One region of the Lysinibacillus sp. JNUCC-52 genome, then DNA from elsewhere that is predicted to be linked to it. Evidence: riboswitches for the same ligand, from Rfam matches in the RefSeq annotation. Region 1 holds a riboswitch; each other region holds the start of a gene.
The links. A riboswitch is a leader RNA that binds a small molecule or an ion and turns the genes downstream of it on or off. The one in region 1 is predicted to bind thiamine pyrophosphate.
Positions count from the first base shown of each region.

Region 1 (3,214 bases):
TCATTGATTACCTTTGGCAGCTAGAAGATCGTAATCCCAATTTAATTAATGTGTATATTAAAAAGCTCCGCAACAAGATTGCCGATACAGATGGTGTGATTATTCAAAATGTATATGGAGAAGGGTATCGTATGAATACCCGTGTCAAACAATGAAACTAAAAAAGAAATATCAACTATTGCTATTATCGGTTATATTCAGTGTTCCTCTTTCTATTGTAGTGATTAATGTAATCGTAACCGTCATTTATAATTATTTTTCAAATGATACAGAAACCCAGTTTTTTGAGTCAAAAGCCTATCCAATAATGCTAGGTTTATTTATCGTCAGCTTTTTTACTTTGGCAATATTATTTTCCAAATCCATTAATTCATTAATTAAACGAATAAATGAATTAAAGCAAACCATTATGGAGTTGGCGAGTAATGACAAGAAGAGACTTCAAAAGATCTCTTACTCTAGAAATGATGAATTAGGGGATTTAACCAATGCAGTAAACCTTCTCATTGACAGGACGATATCGAAGGAAATTGAAATAATGCAACAAGAGCAAATGAAACTAGAACTTTTAACGCAGTTGCGCCATGATATTAATACGCCTTTGACAGCTATGCGCTTACAACTTTACACAATCGAAAATGATTTTTCACAACATCAGGATATTTTCAATTCTCTAAACGAACAAATAAACTATATTTCAAAATTATCCAATGAATATGACTTTGAGCGCTTATCTCGTGTTGATAATTCCTATATCATCATGGAAAAAGTAGACGTTCCAAAACTTATCAATACCATCATTTTAAAGTGGAATTTTTTATATAAAGTCAATCAAATCTCGATTGTGTTAAACGATTCCTCAACGAAATTCCTTTGGAAGAGTAATGAAATTTGGTTGCACAGATTATTTGATAATATCTTCCAAAATATTTTGCGTCATGCAGCATGCGATACATTGGAAATCACTTTGCAAAAAAACTTAATTATATTTAAAGATAATGGGGTTGGGTTTAATGTGGAGGAAAAGGGCACTGGCCTACGAATCATCGAAGATATTTGCCGAATGCTTGAACTACAGAGTACAATCCAATCTAACGAAAAAGGTACTCAAGTTACCATAAGTTATGCGCAACATTCAAACTTTTTGTAATGGCAACTCCAGAAAATTGAAAGCTTCCTAAAATTGTATTTGAGATCAACTTTATGTTTAACGTGGTAAATGCATAAATCATATAAAAATTGGGGGAGAGTACATGGATTCGGGTGCTTTTGTTTACACATTTTTCGATTGTTTTTTCGGAAGTGATATTTGTCCCAAAATACTATACTGCATAGCCTGCTACTTCAAACTCCATGCATAAAACCTTTTCTATTTGCAAAAGTCATGTCGCAGATTACTAGTATAGTCCAGTAAAAGCTCATTTTTTTCAATTACGAAAATTACTAGCTTGTCATTTTACGATACATATGGGTATAATAATCAACGAAAAGTTCATAAGTTAAGAATGTAGGGGGGCTGGAAGTTGCCAGCTGAGATTGCGTCCGTTTAGATGCTGACCCTTTGAACCTGATTTGGCTCGTACCAGCGTAGGGAACATCTATTCAAAAATAATCATTTACTATTTTTTGATACCGTTTGCAAACGTCTGGGATAACTCCCAGGCGTTTTTTGTTTAGGATTCATTATTCCACCTACAACTAGGAGTAATCAATCATAAGCACTGCAAATGGCCTTAGAATACCTTTTTTTCTGGTGTAAACATTCAATCATGAACACTTTCAAACTACTAGACTTGGAGGACACAGCATGAAAAAGTGGTTTTTCGTTCTTATTGCTGCATTAGTAACATTAGTTGGTTGTAGCGAAAAAGAGGACAAAGAAGAAACAAACTCATTAAAAAAGGTATCCGTTGTACTAGACTGGACACCTAATACAAATCATACAGGACTGTATGTGGCGAAAAAGCTGGGCTACTTTGAGGAGCAAGGCTTAGACGTGGACATTATTTTACCTGGTGATGCTGGTGCTGATCAGCTAGTTGCATCAGGCAAAGCACAGTTTGGCGTAAGCTATCAGGAAGGTATTACGCAAGCACGTGTACAGGGTGTACCACTTGTATCAATTGCCGCAATTATTCAGCATAATACATCTGGCTTTGCTTCGATTGCTTCAAAGGGCATTACATCTCCTAAGGACTATGAAGGAAAAACGTATGGTGGCTGGGGAAGCCCAATAGAACAAGCTGTTTTACAATCACTTATGCAAAAAGAACAGGCGGATATCAAAAAATTAGATATTGTTAATGCAGGAGATTTAGACTTTTTCACCATGATGCAAAAGGATATTGATTTTGCCTGGATCTATTATGCGTGGACAGGGATTGAGGCGGAGCTACGTGGGGAAACATTAAACATGCAGTATTTAACAGACTATAGTGAGCAACTTGATTATTATACACCTGTTTTAGCTACGAATGAAAAGATGATTAAGGATAATCCTGATGTGGTAAAGGCATTTGTAGCTGCAACGACAAAAGGCTATGAGTATGCCATTGAGCATCCTAGTGAAGCGGCTGATATTTTACTTGAAGCGGTACCTGATTTAGATAAAGCACTTGTGCATAAAAGTCAAGAATGGCTAGCAAATAAATATCAAGATGATGCAGCGCAATGGGGCGAACAAAAATTAGCAGTTTGGGAAAACTATGCGGAATGGATGACGAAAAACAACGTCTTAGAAGGAAAATTTAATGCAGAGCAAGCATTTACAAATGATTTCTTACCAACGAAAGGAGCAAACTAATGGCTAATTCATTAATCAGTGTACAAATTATACCGAAAACAGAAAAATATGAGGATGTCATCCCTTTCGTGGATGCGGCAATTGCAATTATCGATGCTGCAGGTGTGCGCTATGAGGTGCAGCCACTAGAAACGACTATGGAGGGCGAACTGTCTACCTTACTCCAAATTATTGAACTGATGAATCAAAAAATGATTGACTTAGGTGCTATTAATGTAATTACACAAGTAAAAATTTTATATCAGCCAACTGGCATTACAATGGGGACGTTGACGGAGAAATATCGAGGATGAAACAAGTAGTAACGAAAGGAAGGTCGATTATTTTTATCGCCTTCTTATTAGTCATCTGGGAAGTCATTATTCGTTTTGCTGAAATCCCACATTGGCTATTGCCAGCGCCGAGTGCCAT
Region 1 covers NZ_CP065546.1:440,711-443,924, reverse strand. The annotation lists gene JNUCC52_RS02395 (response regulator transcription factor) at 1-155, shown strand, start outside; gene JNUCC52_RS02390 (sensor histidine kinase) at 152-1,150, shown strand; TPP riboswitch at 1,500-1,611, shown strand; gene JNUCC52_RS02385 (ABC transporter substrate-binding protein) at 1,808-2,803, shown strand; gene JNUCC52_RS02380 (thiamine-binding protein) at 2,803-3,096, shown strand; gene JNUCC52_RS02375 (ABC transporter permease) at 3,093-3,214, shown strand, end outside.

Region 2 (3,214 bases), 1.7 Mb from region 1:
TACAATCACATTCCTTACAGCAACAAATTGCAGATGGAGCAAAGCATCTTGAAGGAAAAGAAAAGCAAAATCTAGAGGAATTAGAGGAAAAGCTTGAGATGCTCCGTGCCACATATGAGGAAGCATTTAAAACTTTGCAACAGACGCAAAGCTATGCAAAGGCATGTGCTGATTTTATTGTTAAAGTAGAGGATACTGCAAAGGAAATACGTGTACTTGAACAAGAGGCAGGACGTGTAAAAGAGCTTTACACAGTGTTGAATGGCCAAAATCCGAAAAAACTTTCCTTTGAGCGATATATTCAAATTAATTATTTAGATAAAATCACTGCAGCAGCAAATATCCGATTATTCCACTTATCCAATGGACAGTTTGAATTGCGCCGTTCAGATCGATTAGAGAAGCATGCGAAGCAAAGTGGACTTGGCTTGGATGTCTATGATGCGTACACAGACCAATTAAGAGATGTTAAAACATTATCAGGTGGGGAGAAGTTTAATGCATCATTAAGTCTTGCATTAGGTATGGCGGATGTAATTCAAAGCTTCCAAGGTAATATTCGTATCGAAACAATGTTTATCGACGAGGGCTTCGGTTCATTAGATGAGGAAGCGTTAAATAAAGCAATTGACACGCTAATTGATTTACAAGACTCTGGAAGAATGATTGGCGTTATTTCACATGTAGCTGAGTTGAAAGCTGCAATGCCTGCAGTATTACACGTCGAAAAAACGTTGAGCGGACATAGCACAACCCATTTTGAAGTAAAATAAGTGCCAGGCACTCAAACAATTCTTAAATAATTTATAGATAACATAGTAAAAACCCACGAAGACTCCTGCGGCTTACATTGTGCCTGCTGGAAAGCGATGTGGGTTTTTACGTTATAGGAGCCCATTGGCTATTATTTTTTGTGTGTCGTTACGTTAGGTGTTGTTCCTTTTTTTGCTGCGACCACTTTTTTGACAATCGGAATAACGATGGGCGCTAATTTTATTGCAGTTTTAACTACCTTCGATACTTTCATGAATACGACAGCTCCTTCATACTAAAAATTTTTAACGAATAACTCGTACAGCTTGAACAATATTCCAAATGACAATGCCTAATGAAACGAGTAAATAAATGCCAAAAGATACAAACCATATGATAATAAATGTATTCCCATTAGAAGAAGGATCAAACGTGTTCAATGATATTGTAGAAAATACAAAGACGATAAAGAAAATGATACCGAAGATAAATGGTATTAAGTGAGATATAAGTGCTCTAATGGAATGTCTCTTGACATCACTATCTTTTGATACAAAATAAACGATTACTGGAACGATAAATGGTGCAAAAAAAATACTGAGATAACTAAAGGCAGATAAAATTTTTTGATTCTCCATAGTAGTCCCTCCTTTTAAATTATTTACGCATAGAAAACGCGAAAGTTTCAAAAAAATTAATGTGGAAAAGGTTGTAATTGCATAAGGGTTTACGTACAATGAGGATGTTCAACAAAATAATAAGATGTAACGACCACAAGGGGAGCTGATGATGTCAGCTGAGACTGGGCACGTAATGCCTTTACTCTTCGAACCTGTAAGTTAACGCTTGCGTAGGGATGTGGATAGAAACCGACACTTTTACGATGTGAGGCTCTGTCCTGGCATCGTTTTTTTATGCCAGTTGACATGCATATCAAAAAGATTTCTATTCCTGCTCTTGTATCCTACATCGGAACAAAGGAGAGAATAATAAAATGGACAAAAAAAGATTACTCATGCTGATGGAAATTGCAATTTTTGCAGCGCTAGGACTTGTACTCGATCAAGTTTCTTTTAAAGTATGGGCGCAAGGTGGCTCCGTAAGCCTAGTAATGATACCAATCATCTTAATGGCATTACGTTGGGGGCTCTTAGCTGGACTAACAACAGGTTTACTAATTGGAGTTATGCAAACGATGTTTGGCGCTTATATTGTGCATTGGCTACAAGGCTTACTAGATTACGGTGTAGCATTTACGGTCGTTGGTTTAGCGGCAGTAGTACGTGGACCTATATTTAAAGCGACAGCCGCTTTGAACAAAAAGAAAATGGCCCTTTACATTGTAATCGGTACAGTATTAGCAGGTTTCCTACGTTATTTAGCCCATACAATTGCAGGGGCTGTATTTTTTGCAGAATATGCAGGCGAGCAAAACGCATGGATTTATTCAATCATATACAATGGAACATACATGCTTCCAGCAACAATATTAACAGCGATCGTTGGTGTGATATTATTTACAGCTGCACCCCAATTAATGCAACGAAAATCATAAACACGATAAGACTGTCCCAAAAGTGAAAATAGTATGCTAAGTGTAACTTAGTGTGCTATTTTTTTTATATTTCAAGACAATTGGGTCGCTGTTGTTAGTACCAGAACTTCTAAAAGGGTCTGTTTTTTACTTGTCTGGTACTTATGAAATAATGTTAGCATAGAATAATTAAAGCGTTTGGCGTTATGGACATATAAAGTTATGTTATATTAATGAATAGATATTAGATGAAAGGGACGTTATAAATGATTGTAAAAACGCAAGAAGAAATTGAAGCCTTTAAAAAAATTGGTCGCATTTGTGCAGAAATTCGTGAGGCAATGAAAGTAGCTACAAAACCTGGTGTGACAACACTTGAATTAGATGAAATTGCAGGCCGTATGTTTGCTGAAGCAGGAGCTATTTCTGGTCCTAAAGGTGAATATGATTTCCCAGGATACACATGTATTAGTGTGAATGAGGAAGTTGCCCATGGTATTCCAGGACAACGAGTTATTAAAGAAGGGGATATTGTCAATATTGACGTATCAGGTTCTCTAAATGGCTATTTTGCAGATACAGGTATTTCATTTGTAGTAGGTGAAGGGTACGAAGATAAGGAAAAACTTTGCCGCGTAGCAAAAAGTGCCTTTGACCGCGCTATGACAAAAGTAAAAGCTGGTTCTAAATTAAACCAAATTGGGAAAGCTGTAGAGCGTGAAGCTTATGCAAACGATTTAACTGTCATTATGAATTTAACAGGTCATGGTTTAGGGCGTTCATTGCATGATGAGCCAAACCATATTTTAAATTATTACGATGCTTGGGATTCAACAATTATGAAAGAAGGAATGGTGCTAGCTGTTGAGCCGTTTATATCAGCGAAGGCAGAACATATTGTTGAAGCTGGTGATGGCTGGACATTCG
Region 2 covers NZ_CP065546.1:3,416,449-3,419,662, forward strand. The annotation lists gene JNUCC52_RS16830 (AAA family ATPase) at 1-773, shown strand, start outside; gene JNUCC52_RS16835 (hypothetical protein) at 905-1,027, opposite strand; gene JNUCC52_RS16840 (magnetosome magnetite crystal formation protein family) at 1,059-1,391, opposite strand; TPP riboswitch at 1,520-1,627, shown strand; gene thiT (energy-coupled thiamine transporter ThiT) at 1,748-2,308, shown strand; gene map (type I methionyl aminopeptidase) at 2,554-3,214, shown strand, end outside.
Region 2: another riboswitch for thiamine pyrophosphate. It lies ahead of thiT (energy-coupled thiamine transporter ThiT); the one in region 1 lies ahead of JNUCC52_RS02385 (ABC transporter substrate-binding protein).

Region 3 (3,214 bases), 2.1 Mb from region 1:
CCGTTTCAGAGGAAACTGCGGCTTCTGCAGAGCAAGTAAGTGCATCTGCTGTGGATCAACAGGCAGAAATGCAAAAGGTTGCAGAATCTATTAATAATATGAACCAAATCTCTAAAGAACTACAAGAAGTCGTGAACCGATTTAAACTTGCTTAATGATTTTTAAATTGTAGTAGGTAGTAGGAATCGCCGATAAAATCATGGAAATCGCCGATGACCTTTGCTGAATCGCCGATACCCTGTGGGAAATCGCCGATAAAACTTCTTTAATATCCTTTGTAGATAAGTTGAGATTGAGGCTGTCCTTTTCTAAGGACAGCCTCTTTTTATAGCAACAGCTTGAGCCGAGAGTGGCATTGACCTAGTTTGCGAACAGTTTTACTATAGAAAGATGAAAGGGGGTCGCCTCACATGATGTATCTCGGTATGATTTTCTTTAAAATTGTTGCACCTATTTTGGTGTTGCTTGTACTTGGTGCGTTTTTACAAAAGAAATTTCAATTTAACTTAAAAGCACTATCTCAGCTTATTACATATTGTTTTATGCCAGCAGCTGTGTTTGTAAATTTATATGAAACAAGTGTGGAACTATCGGTGCTAGGTGAAGTGGCGCTATTTATTGTGCTTTTTATTGGGAGTCAGATGTTGCTTGGTCATTTTATAGCGAAGGGACTAGGCTTAAAGAAAACCGAGGCAGCTGTATTTAAAAATAGTGTTGTCCTTATTAACTCTGGCAACTATGGTATTCCAGTGGCACAAATGATTTTTGTGACACAACCAATTGGGGTGGCAATTCAAGTTATTCTCGTTATTTTTCAAAATGTAACGACCTATACATATGGTTTATATAATTTAATTTCTTCAACAAAGTCAGGCATGGCCATTGTGAAGGACTTTCTAAAAATGCCGATTATTCATGCGCTCATTATAGGTGTAGCAATGAATTTCTTTAATATTGGCATTCCCCAATTTATTCGTATTCCAATTGACCACGTTGCTGATGGATTTATCGCTGTTGCTCTTATTACGCTTGGTGCACAGCTATCTCAGCTTGAAATTAAATCAATGTTCAATAAAACTGTGTTTGTCAGCTGTTTTACACGTTTAGTAGTAGGACCTGCCGTTGCATTACTTATAATTTTTGTTCTCGGCTTAGAGGGTGTTGTGGCCCAATCGCTCTTTATTGCAAGTGCATTCCCAACGTCGCGTAATAGCTCGAGTTTAGCGCTTGAATATGATTTAGGGTCAGAAACCGCTGCACAAACAGTGCTTTTTTCGACGATTGTTAGCTGTATTACAGTAACAATTGTAATTTATTTGGCAGAAATGCTTTTTACTTAATGACTTCCATCTATTAGGAATATCTGTTACACTAGCATCAAACTGAATAGCTTAACTAGGGGAGTCCGATGAGTCGGGCTGAGAGGGAAACACATTGAGGTTTCTTGACCCTTTGGACCTGATCTGGCTCATACCAGCGTGGGAAAGTTAATGAACTTCGCACTCCTTATACTTTGCGATAAATGTAACCTTACATGTACAGCCGGATCCAATATTTTTTGGATTCGGCTTTTTGTTTGTAATGCTACTTGTTGGAGTGGGCTAGATTCGGTCCTTTTCATAATTTACGAAAAAGGGAGCGGAATAGTAAATGACAACAGTTAGCGAAAAAAACATGAACATTATGACAAGCTTTGACGGGAGTAAAAAAGTATATGTAGAAGGAACACGATCAGATATTTTAGTGCCAATGCGTGAAATTAAGCTAAGCCCCACAACAGGGAGCTTTGGTGAAGAGGAGAATGCACCAGTAAGGGTATATGATACGAGTGGCCCTTATACAGATCCTACTTACAAAGTGGATATAACAAAAGGTTTGCCAGCTTTGCGTAGTGCGTGGATTAAAGAACGGGGCGATGTAGAGGAATACGAGGGACGTACCATTAAGCCTGAGGATAATGGTTTCCGCAATGCTGATGACCCGCGCATAAAGGAAAATGTTTTTCCGAACCTTTCTCACAAACCTTTACGTGCGAAAAAAGGCCGCAATGTGACTCAACTGCATTATGCAAGACAAGGAATTATTACTCCAGAAATGGAATTTGTGGCGATTCGTGAAAATTTAAAACCTGAATTTGTTCGTGCGGAAATTGCTGCGGGCCGTGCTATCATGCCATCTAATATCAATCATCCAGAGGCAGAACCGATGATTATCGGTCGTAACTTCCATGTAAAAATTAACGCTAATATTGGGAATTCAGCAGTAACCTCATCCATCGCTGAGGAAGTTGAAAAAATGACATGGGCAACACGATGGGGTGCTGATAATATTATGGATTTATCTACTGGTAAGCACATTCATACAACTCGTGAATGGATTATTCGGAATGCCGCTGTGCCTGTTGGAACAGTACCCATTTATCAGGCGCTTGAAAAGGTAAATGGCGTTGCCGAGGATTTAACGTGGGAGGTGTATCGGGACACGCTAATCGAGCAGGCTGAACAAGGGGTTGATTACTTCACGATTCACGCAGGTGTGTTGCTGCGCTATGTACCGCTTACAGCTAATCGTGTAACGGGCATTGTATCGCGGGGAGGCTCAATTATGGCACAGTGGTGTCTATTCCATCATCAAGAAAACTTCTTATATACTCATTTTGAAGAGATTTGTGACATTATGAAAACATATGATGTAGCCTTTTCATTAGGGGATGGTTTACGACCTGGCTCAATTGCAGATGCCAATGACGAGGCGCAGTTCGCAGAGCTTGAAACGCTAGGGGAGTTAACGCAAATTGCGTGGAAGCACGATGTACAAGTGATGGTAGAGGGACCTGGGCATGTGCCAATGCATCTTATTAAGGAAAATATGGACAAGCAATTGGAAGTTTGTAAAGAAGCACCGTTTTATACATTGGGTCCTCTCACAACAGATATTGCGCCTGGCTATGATCACATTACGTCAGCAATTGGTGCGGCAATGATTGGCTGGTTTGGAACAGCCATGCTGTGCTATGTAACACCGAAGGAACATTTAGGGTTACCAAATCGAGAAGATGTCCGTGTAGGTGTAATCACATATAAAATTGCCGCACATGCTGCGGACTTGGCTAAAGGACATCCTGGTGCCCAGCAGCGAGATGACGCTCTTTCAAAGGCTCGCTTTGAGTTTCGTTGGCGCGATCAGTTTAATTTATCGTTAGATCCAGAGCGAG
Region 3 covers NZ_CP065546.1:2,550,505-2,553,718, reverse strand. The annotation lists gene JNUCC52_RS12640 (methyl-accepting chemotaxis protein) at 1-155, shown strand, start outside; gene JNUCC52_RS12635 (AEC family transporter) at 411-1,340, shown strand; TPP riboswitch at 1,388-1,502, shown strand; gene thiC (phosphomethylpyrimidine synthase ThiC) at 1,651-3,214, shown strand, end outside.
Region 3: another riboswitch for thiamine pyrophosphate. It lies ahead of thiC (phosphomethylpyrimidine synthase ThiC); the one in region 1 lies ahead of JNUCC52_RS02385 (ABC transporter substrate-binding protein).

Region 4 (3,214 bases), 1.4 Mb from region 1:
TATTGGGCAAATTTCATTTGGGCTATCTACAGATGTGTGGATGCTTTTTGTTGCTCGTTTCTTAGGAGGGCTAGGTTCTGCCTTTATAGCACCTCCAATTATGGCATTTGTAGCAGATATCACAACGTATGAAGAACGAGGTAAAGGGATGGGCATGTTAGGTGCTGCTATGTCTCTTGGTTTTATGATTGGACCAGGTATTGGCGGGTTCCTCTCTAAAGTTAGTTTGCATTTCCCATTCTTTATGGCTGGAGGAGCGGCTATTATAGCCTCTATCCTTTCGTTGGTGTTATTACCTTCTACAAAACCAACTGCTGCTCAAAAAGCACAAAAGCAAGAAAATCTTGCGAAGCAGATGGCGCGTTCAGTCCAAATGCCTTACTTTGTCATGCTTATTATTATGCTAGTGTTTTCGTTCGGAATCGCCAATTTCCAAACGACATTATCATTATTTGTAACCGAGAAATTTAACTATACACCTCCAGATATTGCAATCATCTTAACTGTAGGTGGCGCATTCGGTGTTATTGTGCAAATGTTCATTATCACACCACTCTTTAAGCGCTATGGGGAAATGAAAGTTGTATTAGTCAATTTATTTATTGCTGCTGTAGCAATCTTCCTCATATTATTTGTTTCTGGCTTCGCATTAATTTTAGTTGTCGCAACAATTTTCTCTACGGCAACAACACTTATTCGTCCAGCAGTCAACACACTGATTTCTAAGCTTGCTGGCAATGAGCAAGGCTTAGCCGCTGGACTTACCAATGCCTATATGAGTCTTGGAAATATGATTGGTCCTGCACTTGCGGGTCTTTTATTTGACTGGGATATGAACAGTCCGTATATATTCGGGTCGATTATTTTAATGACATGCTTCTTACTAGCGCTCATTTGGACCGTAAAAAAGGCTCCACATCTTATGCATCCTGATTCAAATTAGTCCATTGACAATTATTTCAAATATGGTACATTTATTATCGAAAAATTAAATCGTTTAACACCACTAGGGGAGTCTTTACAAGGCTGAGACGTATATGTTCATATACGGACCCTTTGAACCTGATCTAGTTCACACTAGCGGAGGGAAGTGGCGACACTTGCTTTTGTGTAATTTAAAAATGCAAGGCCGCTTCCTTTCGTTACTAGGAAGCGGCTTTTTTGTATTCATCAGGCAGTGCTATCGGCGATTTGTCCGATTTTATCGGCGATTTTGTGAGGTCTCTCGGCGATTTGCCCCGTTTTATCGGCGATTTCTCACATTTTATCGGCGATTCACTGAGTTCTATCGGCGATTCATCGCACAAAACTAAAAGGAGTAACTATCATGTCTATTCGAAAACTAACTACTATGGCTTTATTAGTAGCTATTGCAGTAGCAGGCTCTATTTTTGTCTCCATTCCAACTGGCATTGCACGTGCCTATCCTGTACAACATGCGATCAACGTCATCTGTGCCATTCTATTAGGTCCTATGCCTTCTATCGTCGTTGCTATAGTTACAGCATTGATTCGTATCTTAACAGGCACAGGCTCCCTTTTAGCGATTCCTGGAAGCGTCATCGGTGCAGCATGTGCGGCCTTTGCTTATAAATACAGTCGCAGCAATTGGCTTGCTGGTGCTGGTGAAGTATTTGGCACAGGTATTCTTGCCTCATTAGTCGCTGTTCCATATGCGCAATTATTTATGGGAACGTCTGTCGGTGCATTATTTTTTATGCCTGCATTTTTTACATCTAGTTTAATCGGGGCCGTTCTTGGCATGATGATGGCTAGCAGTCTACGGAAAACTGCGCCCCATTTTCTTATTACGAAATAGCTATGTTTATAAAAAAACGATGACACATGCTTTTTGCATTGTGCCATCGTTTTTTATTTATGAGCGTTTTTTCATGCCTTTTAATAACTGTGCAACATTCGTATCCTCTGACTGGACAGTCGCTTCTTCAACAGGCTTTTCTTTCTTATTCCTTGTTATAAAGCTCCATCCAAAGCGTCGAATCGTAATATCTACGAAGAATAATAGCATCCCCGTTAATAGTAACCATGTTGCAATATTTTGGCGCTCTGCTCCTTTGTTGGTGAAATTACGGAACACGTCTTGTGGTTCTTTCAAGACAGAGCCACCCGTTTGCTTCGTTAGTTGCTCGACAAGTGTTTCATTCACAGGACGTAATTCATATTCTGCACTGTACGGTACGCTTAGACCAGCCTGGTAAATAGCCTGCTCTTCGTCAGCAATACGGAAAAAAATCAATCCTGGTTTCGCTTGCACTACTGCCCGTACTTGCGATGCGGAAATCGTTTCAAGCTGTAAATCAAGCTCCTCACCCGCTTCATCGACAGCGACAATATCTAAAAACGCTGCTTCATTTGTCGGATCAGTGATGAGAAATGAGCCGTCTGTATCGAGTCGTACATCATAGGCCACATCATTATAGCTTGGTAGCATTTGCGAAATGATTGTTTGCCAAAATGATCCCCATTCCTGCCATCTTGCCCAGTCACCAGCCCATTTCCCTGTCGAATCTGATGTGAAAGCAAAAGTTTTACCAAGCCCATATTGCCATTGGGCCAATACAGGGTCTTCCTTCTCACTTTCAGCTATCACAGCAGCTCCCTGCTTTGCCGTCGTGCCAATATATGCATTCATTTGTGGCACACCTTTTGCAAATAGTGTATTCCATCCAGTTGCATTATAAATTGTAGGATAAAACGGATTGTCCTCTATATAAGTACGGGAAATCATCGCTGTTTCACGGGATAAAATTGAAGGAATTGTTTGTTCATCAATAACATCATAGAAACGACCACTACCCATTTCACTTAATGACTGAAGTAAGTTGCCATCTGCATCTTGTCCAATCGCCACTGTAGAAAGTGTAATCCCTTGTTCCTTCCCATTTTCAATTAAATCCTCATAATTGCCTGATTGTGACTGTCCATCTGTTAGTAAAATAATATGCTTTCTCTGCAATTTTAAATCTGCCAAACTATCATATGCTGCTGAAAGGGAGCTATATATTTCCGTACCCCCACCAGGCGTCACTGATAAAATCGTATCGACTGCTTCCTCTTTATTACCAAGGGGGGCCGTTTCGATGATTTCCCAAGGGCGATCATCGAAGGCAATAAACCCGAGCGTATCCTCATCACGTAACATTTCCACTGATCGTGCGGCTGCTTCTTTCGCTAGCTCTAATTTTGAACCATA
Region 4 covers NZ_CP065546.1:1,855,923-1,859,136, forward strand. The annotation lists gene JNUCC52_RS09485 (MFS transporter) at 1-943, shown strand, start outside; TPP riboswitch at 999-1,106, shown strand; gene thiW (energy coupling factor transporter S component ThiW) at 1,328-1,819, shown strand; gene JNUCC52_RS09495 (VWA domain-containing protein) at 1,877-3,214, opposite strand, start outside.
Region 4: another riboswitch for thiamine pyrophosphate. It lies ahead of thiW (energy coupling factor transporter S component ThiW); the one in region 1 lies ahead of JNUCC52_RS02385 (ABC transporter substrate-binding protein).